2 linked regions of the Prochlorococcus marinus str. MIT 1013 genome follow. The protein of the gene in region 2 interacts with the protein of the main gene of each other region in a pairwise test. Links are inferred from orthologs where the notes say so. Each region holds a gene or a part of one and is shown on either strand. Other genes may lie near its edges. The genes, in order: def and O5633_RS07940.

Evidence for each region.
Region 1: the proteins of O5633_RS07940 (region 2) and def interact in binary tests that used the Escherichia coli proteins (3 or more experiments, as listed by UniProt). The link is inferred for Prochlorococcus marinus str. MIT 1013 from one-to-one orthologs.

Annotation. Positions count from the first base shown.
Region 1 is NZ_CP114778.1:1,582,021-1,588,644, reverse strand. The notes cover bases 3,754-6,624. They hold def (peptide deformylase), read left to right. Parts: upstream 3,754-4,820; coding sequence 4,821-5,429; downstream 5,430-6,624. Other genes in these bases: O5633_RS09005 (ABC transporter ATP-binding protein/permease), read left to right, coding at 6,349-6,624; O5633_RS09010 (hypothetical protein), read left to right, coding at 5,945-6,226; O5633_RS09015 (histidine triad nucleotide-binding protein), read left to right, coding at 5,499-5,834. Also shown: Fe-S cluster assembly ATPase SufC, read left to right, coding at 1-327; Fe-S cluster assembly protein SufD, read left to right, coding at 324-1,568; O5633_RS09035 (aminotransferase class V-fold PLP-dependent enzyme), read left to right, coding at 1,565-2,812. UniProt on the Escherichia coli protein: Removes the formyl group from the N-terminal Met of newly synthesized proteins. Requires at least a dipeptide for an efficient rate of reaction. N-terminal L-methionine is a prerequisite for activity but the enzyme has broad specificity at other positions.
Region 2 is NZ_CP114778.1:1,348,577-1,355,206, forward strand. The notes cover bases 1,968-4,844. They hold O5633_RS07940 (aspartate-semialdehyde dehydrogenase), read right to left. Parts: upstream 3,985-4,844; coding sequence 2,950-3,984; downstream 1,968-2,949. Other genes in these bases: O5633_RS07930 (ribonuclease J), read right to left, coding at 1,968-1,971; dapA (4-hydroxy-tetrahydrodipicolinate synthase), read right to left, coding at 2,045-2,953; tig (trigger factor), read left to right, coding at 4,138-4,844. Outside these bases: tRNA lysidine(34) synthetase TilS, read left to right, coding at 1-4; more of O5633_RS07930, read right to left, coding at 22-1,967; more of tig, read left to right, coding at 4,845-5,556; ATP-dependent Clp endopeptidase proteolytic subunit ClpP, read left to right, coding at 5,600-6,256; ATP-dependent protease ATP-binding subunit ClpX, read left to right, coding at 6,362-6,630.

The sequences.
Region 1 (6,624 bases), 230 kb from region 2 along the record:
GGTGGAGAGAAAAAACGTAACGAGATTCTTCAAATGGCCCTTCTTGAACCAGTCATATCAATACTCGATGAAACTGATTCAGGACTTGATATTGATGCTCTGAGAATTGTTGCATCTGGCATCAATAAACTCTCAAAACCAAATTCGGCAACAATTTTAATAACGCATTATCAAAGACTGCTTAATGAGATTACTCCTGACTTTGTACACATAATGGCTGATGGAAAAATAATAAAAACTGGCAACAAAGAACTAGCAATTGACCTGGAAAAATCAGGTTATGACTTTATTGACAAAAATACCAAAGATAAGGAAATGGCAACATGAAATCATCAACTATTTGCCAAGAATGGCTTGACTCTCTTAAGCCAACTGATGGTTATTTAAAAAACGAACAATCAATAGGACGAGAATTTCTCTTAAAGCAAGGGATGCCCACTAAGAAAGATGAAGCCTGGCGATTATCCAACTTCAATAAGTTAAATAATTTTTTGTCATTACCAACAATTATTGAGAGCAAAGATATTAAATTCAAATCTATCTTTCCAGAAAAGGATAAAAATAGAGAAAGGGTTATAATTAATCCTAATGAAAATCCAATTTTAAATATTAATTTACCTAATGGTATTGAAAAACTGAATGATCAAGAAATTGAAGAGAACCTTGGCAAAATAGTTAAGTCTACTAATATTAAAAATGACGTATCAGTATCTCTTAACCAGGCATCAAGCTCTGAGCTTTTAGCATTAAAAGTTAAGCCTAGTTTCAGTCAATCATTAGAAATCGTAATTCCATCGATAGAGGAGAAGTCAATCTCAACTAGAATCTTTCTACTTGTTGAAGAGGGAGCTAAATTAGATCTTTTACAAGTTCTAATAGGTAATAAGAATTCAGCACAAAATCATTTAATCGAAATAAAGCTGGAATCCAAAGTAGAGTTAACTCATGGATTAATTTCTTTGGGTGAAGAAAAAGAATCCTCCTCAATTTGTACTTTAGCTGTAGAACAATCAAAAAAAAGTAAATATTCTCTTCATTCAATACATCATGGTTGGGATTATGCCCGCTTCGAACCAAGAATCATTCAAAGTGAAGGAGACGCTTCAACAATTATCAAAGGCCTCCAAGTCACTCAATCAAAAGAGCAAATATCCACACACTCTCTAATTAGATTTGAAGGTCCAGATGGAAAGCTTGATCAATTACAAAAAGCCGTAGCTTCTGAATATTCTCATTGCATTTTTAATGGTTCGATTAATGTTCCTCAAAAAGCCCAAAAAACAGAAGCTGCACAGCTGAGTAGAAATTTATTACTTTCCAAACGCGCCAGAATAGATACAAAACCAGAGCTTGAAATAGTTGCTGATGATGTTAGGTGTACTCACGGAGCAACTGTAAGCCAACTCCAAGATGAGGAATTATTTTATTTACTTAGTAGAGGTATTGATAATAAACATGCTAATTCTTTGTTATTAAAAGGATATTATGATGAAATAATTTCAAACTTTCCTAAAAGTGCTAGAAAGTGGAATTTTATTGAAAAGTTAATACAAGATATAAAAAAGTGAACCATTTAGTAAAAAATATTGCCGAAAAATATAGAAATGATTTTCCACTTTTTAATGGAAATAATAATAATTTAATATATCTAGATCATGCAGCTACTAGTCAAAAGCCACAAGAAGTTATAGATTCTTTAAAAAAATACTATAGCTTTCAAAATGCTAATGTTCATAGAGGTGCACATCAGTTGAGTGCAATCGCAACAGAAAAATTTGAAAATTCAAGAAAGTTAACAGCAAATTTTGTTAATAGTAATAATGAAAAAGAGATTATTTTTACTAGAAATGCTACGGAAGCTATCAACCTTGTGGCTTATACATGGGGAAATTATGAACTTCAGGAAAACGACGAAATCTTAATAAGTTTAATGGAACATCATAGTAATATAGTTCCTTGGCAATTAATAGCTAACGCAAAAAAGTGCAAGCTCATTTATATCAATATTGATAAAAATGGAGAATTGGATCTTGATGATTTTAGAAAAAAATTGAGTGATAAAACTAAAATAGTAAGTCTTGTTCATGTAAGTAATACACTAGGAAGTTGTAATCCTATCGAGGAAATTTCAGACCTTGCACATCAAAAAGGTAGCTTAGTTCTTTTAGATGCTTGCCAAAGTCTTGCTCATAAACCGGTAGATATTAAAAAACTTGGTATTGATTTTCTGGCAGGATCTTCTCATAAACTTTGCGGGCCTACTGGTATAGGTTTTTTATGGGGAAGAGAAGAAATTTTAGACAAAATTCCTCCTTTCCTTGGTGGAGGAGAAATGATTAATGAAGTTTTTAAGGACAACAGCACTTGGGCAAACTTGCCACATAAATTCGAAGCGGGTACTCCAGCCATAGGTGAAGCAATCGGTATGGGAACCGCACTTAATTACTTACAATCAATTGGATTAAACGAAATCCATAATTACGAGAAAGAATTAACAAAATATCTTTTTGAAAAACTTGAAGAGATAGATGATTTAAAGATTCTTGGTCCTAGCCCATTAATTCAGCCTGATAGAGGACCATTAGCAACTTTTCATATAAAAGGTATTCATTCCAATGATGTTGCGGAGTTACTTGATAACAGCAATATTTGCATTAGGAGTGGTCATCATTGCTGCCAACCCCTCCATCGCTTCTATGGGATAAAAAGCACAGCGAGAGCAAGCTTAAGCTTTATTTCTACTCCATCAGAAATTGACTCTCTTACTGAAGAACTAAAATCAGTAATTTCTTTTTTAAAGAAAAATTCTTAAATATTTAGATATTGTTTAAAAAAAGCCTCTGTTTTTTTTAATACATCAACTTTTATTTTGCCGTCCTTAAATCCATGACCTTCGTTCTCAAACAAATCTATTTGCACTGGAATTTCACGTTTTAATAATTCATCTTTGATTTTAATAGATTGATCACAGGGTATAACTTTATCTTTTAACCCATGAAATAAAATCAATGGCATATTGATAGAATTAACATTTTGAATTGGAGATCTTTTAAGATATTGTTCATAATCAGTTTCTATATTGCCTATTAGATAATCTAAATAAAATTCTTCAAATCTATGAGTTGAATTAGCCATACCTATCAAATCAATTACAGCATATTTACAAGCTCCAACATTAAAAATGTCAGTAGATATCAAGCAGCCTAAAGCTGTAAAGCCTGATGCACTACTCCCTACAATTGCTATATGGTCTTTGTTAGCCTTACCAGATGCAATCAATGACTCAGCTGCCTTAGTGCAATCCAAAACATCGATTACCCCCAGTTTCCGCTCAATCGATCTCTATATTCCCTACCGAAACCAGAAGAACCTCCATAATTAACATCAACAACTGCCCAACCTCTTGATGTCCAAAATTGCACCTCTAAATCCAATCCACATCGAGCCATACCAGTAGGCCCGCTATGACTTTTCACCAACAATGGTGGTAATAATATTTGTCTATTGAGAGGTGGATAATACCAAGCATGAACATTCTTTTCATTTGATCCGATAAACCAAAAAGATTCGCCAATACTTATTTCCTTTGGATCCAAGCTAAATGAAGAGGCAGGAGTATGGTCCCAACTTTCATCCACTAAATCTATTTCAAGAATCCCTTCACTAATTTCTGAACTACTGGCAATTGCAACAAGTCGATTTTGATACGAATGAAGACCTGAGAAATCAATAAAAGGTTGGTCAATAATTCGGATAAATCCATTTTTTTGAAATAAAGCTAAAGTCCAAATTCCTTCTTGAGCAAAAACTCCAACGACATCATCCCCCACACATGAAAAGCTCGACATCCCATGAACCCATTGTGGAAAAGCAATTTCAGCCTTCATAGTCCACTGATTCTGAGAAATAGTAATTAAATGATTCTTATTGTCAGTTTTAATCTTTGTGATATTCCACCAGCCACTACTATCTTCAGCGACAAAAAGATCACCTATATCAGACCAAGTGGGCTTAAAAAATGAAATTTTTTTCGTGCACTTTAAATATTCATTATTAAAATTGATTATATTTATGATATTTACGTTTTCATCCAATTTGGCTAATTTTAATTCATTTAAATCCCAAGGCATTGAAGTATTTTCCCACTCAACCCATGCCAACTTTCTATCTTTAGAATTCAGCGCAAGATAACCTAATAAGCCCTTAGATGAATAAAGAATTTTTGGATATTGATAAGTTTTATCTAAAGAATAAGAAACTATATGATCTCCTTCTTCATCTTCCATCAATCCAATCCAAATATTTTTTTCAAGATCAATTACGCCACCTGCAAGAAAACAATTATGTTTTTTTGAAAGACAAACTGATTGTATTTTAGGTATTAATTTAAAAGAAGAAGATTTTTCATTTTCTTCCGCAGAAGACCAAATTCTTATCCATAAGCAATTATCTTTATTGTCGACCCAAGTCAATATTAGATCTGACCCATTCTGGGTAGCTGTTAACGGAGCACCACCATATCCATGAATTTTTGTCCTTAAATCACTTGGATATGGTGTTAACTCCTGAGGTAATAAATCTTTTCGACCCCAAGGTCTAATTAAAGCTGTAGTTCTTCCCTTTTCGTTTGGTCGTTGTTCTAACCATAAAACCCACTCACCTATTATCCGAGGCTCTTTAAATATGGGAGCTTCTCCAAAAACCTTTTCAGCATCGAAAATTGTCATTATTTCTCCTCATTGATGTTGAGAGTCAATGATTAATTCACTCATGGAACTTAAAACAAAGTAAAGTATAAAAGTTGTTGTATTAAGACTCCTTTGGCTGGCAGTTTTGCTCAACTTGCAAAAAATGCAGAAAAAAAGAAGCCCTCAATTTCAGTTTCGAAAGAACCTGTCAAGAATCCCCCTTTAAAGGTGTATCAACTGGGACACGAGGCTTTAAGAACACCAGCCAATCGTATCGTCAAAGTTGATGATTCAATTCGAAAGTTAGTTAAAGATATGCTCATAACTATGTATTCTTCAAAAGGTATTGGTTTAGCAGCGCCTCAAGTCGGAATACAAAAGAGATTGTTAGTTATTGATTTAAATTTTGAAGATCCAAATGCTCCACCGATGGTATTTATAAATCCTGAGATAATTTCATCTAATGCAAGCTTAGTTACATATGAAGAAGGTTGTCTCAGTATACCTGGCGTTTACCTTAATGTTTTACGGCCCTCATCAATTAAATTAATTTATCGAGATGAATTGGGTAGGCCAAAAAAAATGAATGCAGATGGTCTAATGGCAAGATGCATTCAGCACGAAATAGACCACCTAAATGGTGTCTGTTTTGTTGATAAAGTAACTGATGAAGAAGAGCTGAAAAAACAATTAAATGAAAATAATTTCAATCAAAGCGATGTAATAAAAGAAATGAATTGAAAGACTCATTTCAATTAAAACTATAAAGAGTCAAATTAGATTCTTATTATTGGTCTCTCCTCAAATTCAATGACAACAATTTTTGATAAAATTCTTAGTGGTGAAATACCATGTGACGAGGTTTTCAGTGATAACAAATGCCTAGCTTTCAAAGATATTACCCCCCAAGCACCTACTCACATTTTAATCATTCCTAGAAAACCTATTCCAAGTCTGCAACATATAAAAAAAGAAGATCAAGAATTACTGGGTCACTTACTTCTAAAAGGGACCGAAATTGCTAATGCCTCTGGTTTAGAAAGTTGGAGAACCATTATTAATACAGGCGAAGAAGCTGGTCAAACAGTATTTCACTTACATATTCATATCATTGGCGGAAGGAAATTAAGTTGGCCACCAGGGTGACTTTTGGATTTTCATGATTTTGATCAACGCACACGATTGTCTTACTGGCTTAGTTGCTTTCTCAACTTCACCCATTTATGCGCTATAAGGTATTTAATTAATCGTGTTCAATGGACTCCCAAACTGCTGCAGATAAAAACAGCATTATTAATAAAATAAACACAAATCTAGAAGATTTTTGGTCAAATCTTAGTGAGAACCAGCAATCTATTTTAAAAAAACTATGGTCAATTTTAACTTACAAATGGCAGTGGCAGATAATTCTCAATGTCCCTTTTTTGGTTATTTGGGTTTTAGATCAAACTATTCCTGCAGTTCATTCTTTTAATATGCAACTTATTTCTTCGCTACCATTACCAATGATAATAAAAACATATTTGGGTTTTAGCTAAGATATAAAAATAAATGACTTTGATGAGTTTCTGAACTTGAGAAGTGTCAAATTGAACTTTAAAAAATAAGCTAGCCTTATTCCTTATCAAGTAATTATTGACTTTGAAATAATCAAATTAATATGACTTCATCAATTACTAAAGCTCAAAAAGGACTAGTAAGCCAACTAATTAAATTAAGAAAGCTCACTCAGCCATATTTTCTACCTTATACAAAGAATAATGGCTGGCTATTTGTCTATTTATTAATAGCTTTATTATTTTGTGTGGGTGGAACAGTTTTATTTTTACTAACAGGTTTAATGAGCCTGTTAACTAATTTAGTTCCAGAGGTAACCAACCAATTTTTAGGAGGGGTTCAAAATTCCTTAAAGGTTATTTGGAATGGCCCTTCAGGA
Region 2 (6,630 bases):
ATAAGATAAGTTTTTCGTAGATCAGCTAATTGCTGATCTACGACGTCTTGTTCTTCCAGTTGGCATTTCTTCAGGGTTGACTTCGCTATTTGTTTTTTGTTCTGTTCCTGAACTTATCTCTTTTTTTGTTACGGAGGCATTAGTCGCATTAGGTGCTTTATCTGCAGTCTTCTTAACTACTTTTCGAGAATCTGGCTGTTGATCAAGTTGAGGTTTATATGCACGAGTCCCACCAGGAGCAGGTTGAACAAGGCAAAGAATTAATGGCTCAGCTTGAACCTCTCTTCTCAATCGACGAGATAATCCTGATTCAACCTCTCTTTGTAATCCAATCCAATCGACCTCTACTGACTTACCTCCAGTTTTAAGAACAAGCTGTTTCCATCGATTTTCCAAGACCCAATTAATTTCTCTTTCAGTCCAATTGACCATTGTTTTGGCATCAACATTAGTAATCACACCTCGAAGATTCACCCTCGGTGGTGCAACCATTACGCCATCAGTGCTAATTGGGGTAAGAACCGTGATGACTCCATCATCAGCAAGTTGCTGACGTTCTTTTAAGACTCGAGTATCGACAATCCCTGTTCTAGAAGAATCGAGTAATTCCACGCCTGATTTAACTGGTGACCCTTGAACGAGAGAGTCAGGTCTTAATTCAGCAACGTCCCCATTTTCCATAACCAATACATTATCTGGATGAACCCCCATTGATACTGCAGTTTTCCCATGAAGAACTTGCATTCTGTACTCTCCATGCACAGGAATGAAATATTTAGGTCTAGTTAAGCCAAGCATCCATTTTTGATCTTCTTGACATCCATGCCCTGAGACATGAATACCTTTGTCTTTGCCATAAATAACTTTTGCACCCAATTTTATTAATTTATCAATCGTATGCATTACGGATATAGTATTTCCAGGAATAGGACTAGCAGAAAAAATGACAGTATCACTAGTTTTCAACTGAACATGTTGATGCTCGCCTCTCGCGATACGGCTCAAAGCAGCCATTGATTCTCCCTGGCTACCTGTCATCAATAAAAATGTCTCTCTATCCGGCAAATCTCTGATCTGTTTAATTGGGAAAAACAAATCATCAGGGAAACGCATGTATCCAAGTTCTCTTGCTTTCCCAACCACATTCAGCATTGAACGACCTAGTAAACCGACTTTTCTACCATTTTTCATTGCTAACTCTAAAAGCATCGCTACGCGATGAGTTGAACTAGCAAAAGTCGTTACCATCACTCTGCCCTCAGCAGTAGCAATGTATCTATCTAAATTTGGAAAAACAGAATATTCAGAAGGCGTGAATCCTGAAACTTCAGAGTTGGTTGAATCAGAAAGAAGACAAAGAACACCCTTATCTCCATAGTGGGCCATTCTAGCTAAATCTGAAGGCTGTCCATCAGGTGGAGTATGATCGAACTTGAAATCACCCGTGAAAAATACTATTCCGACTGGAGTCGTTACCGCGAAAGAATAACTATCAGAAATTGAATGTGTATTTCTAACAAATTCGACTGAAAAATGTTGCCCAACTTTGATTACTTCTCTAGGTCCACATACTTGTATTGTTGTCCGATCAGCAACTCCTGCTTCCTCCATTTTCCCCCTCAGCATAGACATGGCAAGAGGCGGTCCATAAACAATTGGAATATTAAAACTCTTTAAATGATGAGAAATTCCACCGATATGATCTTCATGTCCATGAGTCACAACCAAGCCTCTTATTCGACTTTGATTTTCACGTAAATAAGTCGTATCTGGCATAACAACATTTACCCCATGCATCCCATCAGTTGGGAATGCCAGCCCAGCATCAAGAATCATGATGTCGTCACCATATTCAAATACACAAGTATTTTTTCCAATTTCCCCTAGGCCACCTAAGGGAATAATCCTCAAACAAGGAGATTTTGATTGATTATTTTTTGAACCTTGAAAATTGATTGAACTTGATGTCATGGAAAAATTTATGTAAAAAAACTTGGTTGTTACCTAAATGAAAGTCTGATCCACTCGGAAACGAGGGAACAGATCAAATCAATCTCATAGAAGAGAGTATCTTCAAGAGTTCTTCTTTCATTTCGCTGTTTAAAGAGACTAAAGGACTTCGAGGAGGGCCAACAGACCAACCAATTAATTGAAGTGCCGCTTTAACAGGAATAGGATTTGTGGTTGCAAAAAGAGATTTAAAAAGAGGTTGTAATATCTCATGCAAATAAAGTGCCTCAGCGTATTTACCTTCTAAAAAACTCTCTATGATTAATTTCAAATTTGGACCAACTAAATGACTTGCAACACTAACCACACCTACTGCCCCTACTGAAAGCATTGGTAAAACCAAAGCATCATCACCGCTATAAATAGCTAAGTCTGATCCACAATAGTTTCTTAATTGAGTCACTTCCTCGGTTGTTCCACTTGCAGCTTTAAAACTGACTACATTACTGCAATCCATAAGCTTACTTACAATACTAGGCGATATCGAACATCCTGTCCGCCCTGGAATGTTATAGAGCATCAAAGGTAACTTAGGAGCTGCATTTGCTATAGCGCGAAAATGAACTTCTAATCCTTCTTGCGGTGGTTTGTTGTAATAAGGAACAACTACTAATGCACCATCAGCCCCTGAACTAGCTGCTTCCTTTGTGGCTGCAATAGCTTCAGAGGTAGAATTACTTCCTGTTCCAGCCAAAACTTTAGCCCTGGAGCCTAAGGCATTTCTCACTGTTTCCAGCATCTTTTGTTGTTCTTGCCAGGTTAAAGTCGGTGACTCTCCTGTAGTGCCACATACAACGATGCCATCTGAACCTTGATCTACTAAATAATTTGCCAAATCAGCTGCAAGACCATAATCAACTTTCCCGTCTTCATTAAATGGAGTCACCATTGCGGTTAACATCCTTCCAAAGGGTGCTGGTGATAATAAAGCTGACTTATTCATGATTTTCTTGGCAATAAAAGTTCAGCAATCTGCACTGCATTAAGTGCGGCTCCCTTACGGATTTGATCACCACATAACCATAATTCCAAAGCATTGGGGTTACTTATATCCTGCCTTATACGGCCAACAGATATTGGGTCTCTACCAGTTACATCTAGTGGCATCGGAAAACGATTGTTTCCAAAATCCTCAAGGATCTCAACTCCTGGTGCAAATTCTAAAATCTCATAAGCTTCTTTTAATGGAAAAGGCTTTGTAAATTCAATATTGACCGCTTCAGAATGCGCTCTGAAAACAGGAACTCTTACACATGTTGCGGTCAGAGAAAGCTCGGGATCATCAAGAATCTTTCGGGTTTCGTTTACCATTTTCATCTCTTCCTCGCAATAATTATTCGATTGCAAAGGTGAATTATGCAAAAAAAGATTAAATGCCAAAGAATGAGGAAGAACTTTACTTTTTGGAGTTATTCCATCTAAAACTTCTTGACTTAATTTTCCTAATTCTTCCATTGCCATTGCACCTGCACCACTAGCGGATTGATAGGTTGATACAACGACCCTCTTTATAGGAATATGCCTGGTCAATGGAGATAGAACCAACGCTAATAAAATAGTGGTGCAATTAGGATTAGCAATTAATCCTTTGTGCTTACTCGCTTCGACAGGGTTGACTTCGGGAACGACTAAAGGAACATTCTCGTCCATTCGAAATGCACTGGAGTTATCAATCATCAAAGCTCCAGAACTTAGAATTTTATCTTTCCACTTACGTGATATTGAACCACCAGCTGAAGCTAAAACTAAATCTACATTTTCAAAACTTTCTTTAGTTGTCTCTTCCACTTTCAACTCATTTTCACAAAAGCTCTGAATCCCTCCTGCTGAACGATGAGAGGCCAATAAAATTAATTTTTCAATAGGAAAAGATCTCTCTTCAAGCAAAGTTAATAATTCCTTACCTACAGCTCCACTCGATCCAAGGATCGCAACTGTAAGAGGTCTATTTGGAAGAAGAAACTGTGGGTTCAAACTTAATGCAGAGAATTAAAAGGTTTAACAAAAAATTTTTTCTTATTGGAAAAATCAACAAATAACAAATTTTTCGATGCTTTTTAGGCCACAATAGCTTTGGAAGTGAATTAACGCTTTCTTACGCTAACCAAATTTGAGAATTCCGTTTCAATGAGTGCTGCAAAATTAAAAGTAAAAACCAGTTCGAAACCTAATAGCAGAATTGCTGTAGAGGTAGAGGTACCAGCAGATAGATGCAAAAATAGTTATGACGAAGCTTTAAGCAAACTCAGCAGATCTATCTCAATACCTGGCTTTCGCAAAGGTAAAGTCCCAAAAGCAGTAGTAATCCAGCAACTTGGAGTCAAAAGAATACAAGCTTCTGCATTGGAATCACTCTTGCAAAAAGTATGGACAGAAACATTAGATCAGGAAGGAATTGAACCTTTATGTGAACCTGAACTCGAAGAGGGCTTTGAAACTATTTTAGAAAATTTCAACCCTGACAAACCTCTTACATTAAAACTTGAAACTGATATAGCCCCTATCCCAATTTTAAAAAAATCTTCAGGGCTAACTGCTGAAGTAGAGAATTTAATCTTTGATCCAAAAAAAGTAGATGAACTTATTGAACAATCCCGATCTCAACTAGCAACTAAGGTGCCAGTTAGTGATCGTGCCGCAAAAAAAGGAGATATTGCTTTAGTAAGCTTTAAAGGAAGTTTCTCGGATAATGGAAGCGAAATTGAAGGTGGAAGCGCAGATTCGATAGAAATAGAACTTGAAGAAGGCCGAATGATTCCTGGTTTTATTGAGGGTGTCATTGGAATGAAGATTAACGATAAAAAAATATTAAAATGTGAATTTCCAAAGGATTATCATCAAGAAGATGCCAAAGGCAGAAAAGCTGAATTTAATGTCAGTTTGGAAGATTTGAAAATCAAGGAATTACCAGAACTCAATGACGACTTTGCAAAGCAAGCGAGTGATAAAGAAAATATGTCGGACTTACGCGCAGATCTTGAAAAAAGGCTGAAGGAGGATACTGATAGAAAACAAACGAAAAATCGACAAAATTCACTTCTTGACGCTTTGGTCAAAGAACTTGAAGTTGATCTACCAAAAAGTCTTATTGACCAAGAAGTGCGCGTAATTGTTGAGCAAACAGCTCAAAATTTTGCTCAGCAGGGTATTGATGTCAAATCAATGTTTACTCCAGATCTGGTTAAATCGCTAATGGAATCTTCAAAAGGCGAAGCAGAGACAAAGCTCCGTCAAAAACTCGCTCTAAATGCTTTGGCTGAGTCGGAAAAAATTGAAGTTTCACAAAAAGAAATCAATTCAAAACTTAAACAAGTTGAAGCTGATATCAAACTTTCAAACGAAAAAAATATCGACAAAGATCGTCTCAAAGAGGCGATTACTGATGATTTATTGCAAGAAAAATTGTTTGTTTGGCTCGAAGAAAATAATACTGTTATAGAAAAAGCCCCAGAAAAAACTAAAGACCAAAGCAAAGAGAAAAGTTCTAAAAAGACAACAACAAAAAAAAATAAAGAAAAGAAAAGTTCTAAAACACCCAATTCCTAGTTTCTACACATAGATTACAAGTAACAGCTATCTACAGTTCAAGTTGATTGAAGCAAGACAAAATCACCTGGTTAATAGTTTATGGAATAACTCCTGTCTGTTTTCAGGACCGGGAGTTCTACCAACAGTAATCGAACAATCAGGTCAAGGAGATCGGGCATTTGATATTTACTCTCGATTACTTCGAGAAAGAATCATCTTTCTTGGAACTGATGTAAACGATCAAGTTGCTGATGCATTGGTGGCTCAAATGCTTTTTTTAGAAGCTGATGATCCAGAAAAAGATATTCAGTTGTATATCAACTCTCCTGGAGGGTCTGTAACTGCGGGACTAGCTATCTATGACACGATGCAACAAGTTAGTCCTGATGTCATAACAATTTGCTATGGCCTTGCAGCAAGCATGGGGGCTTTTCTTTTATCTGGAGGAACAAAAGGAAAAAGACTTTCATTGCCCAATTCCAGAATAATGATTCATCAACCTCTTGGTGGAGCTCAAGGTCAAGCTGTGGAAATTGAAATTCAAGCCAAAGAAATTCTCTATTTAAAAGAGACTCTGAATTCACTTTTAGCTGAACATACTGGGCAAAATATTGAAAAGATTTCAGAAGACACTGATAGAGACCACTTTCTTTCTCCCCAAGAAGCGGTTGAATATGGCCTGATCGACAAAGTGGTTTCAAATCTCAACTCCATATGAATCATTAAGGAAAGCTGACAAGGCATCAATCCTCAATGATCCTATTAATTGAGACTGAATAAAATTAATTATCGGTCTATCTAACCTGTTTTTTCTTAGAGCTCGATGGCAAAATTTGAGGCCCATCTTAAATGCTCCTTTTGTGGCAAGGCACAAGATCAGGTGAGGAAACTCATTGCTGGTCCGGGAGTTTACATATGCGATGAATGTATCGACTTGTGCAACGAAATTTTGGATGAAGAATTAATTGATAATCAAACTCATCAAAGGAATGGAAATGATCAAAGCCGTAAAGGTAAAGCTCCCAAAACAACAGCTAAACCTGCTCCAACTTTGGCTTCCATACCAAAGCCTATTGAAATTAAAAAGTTTTT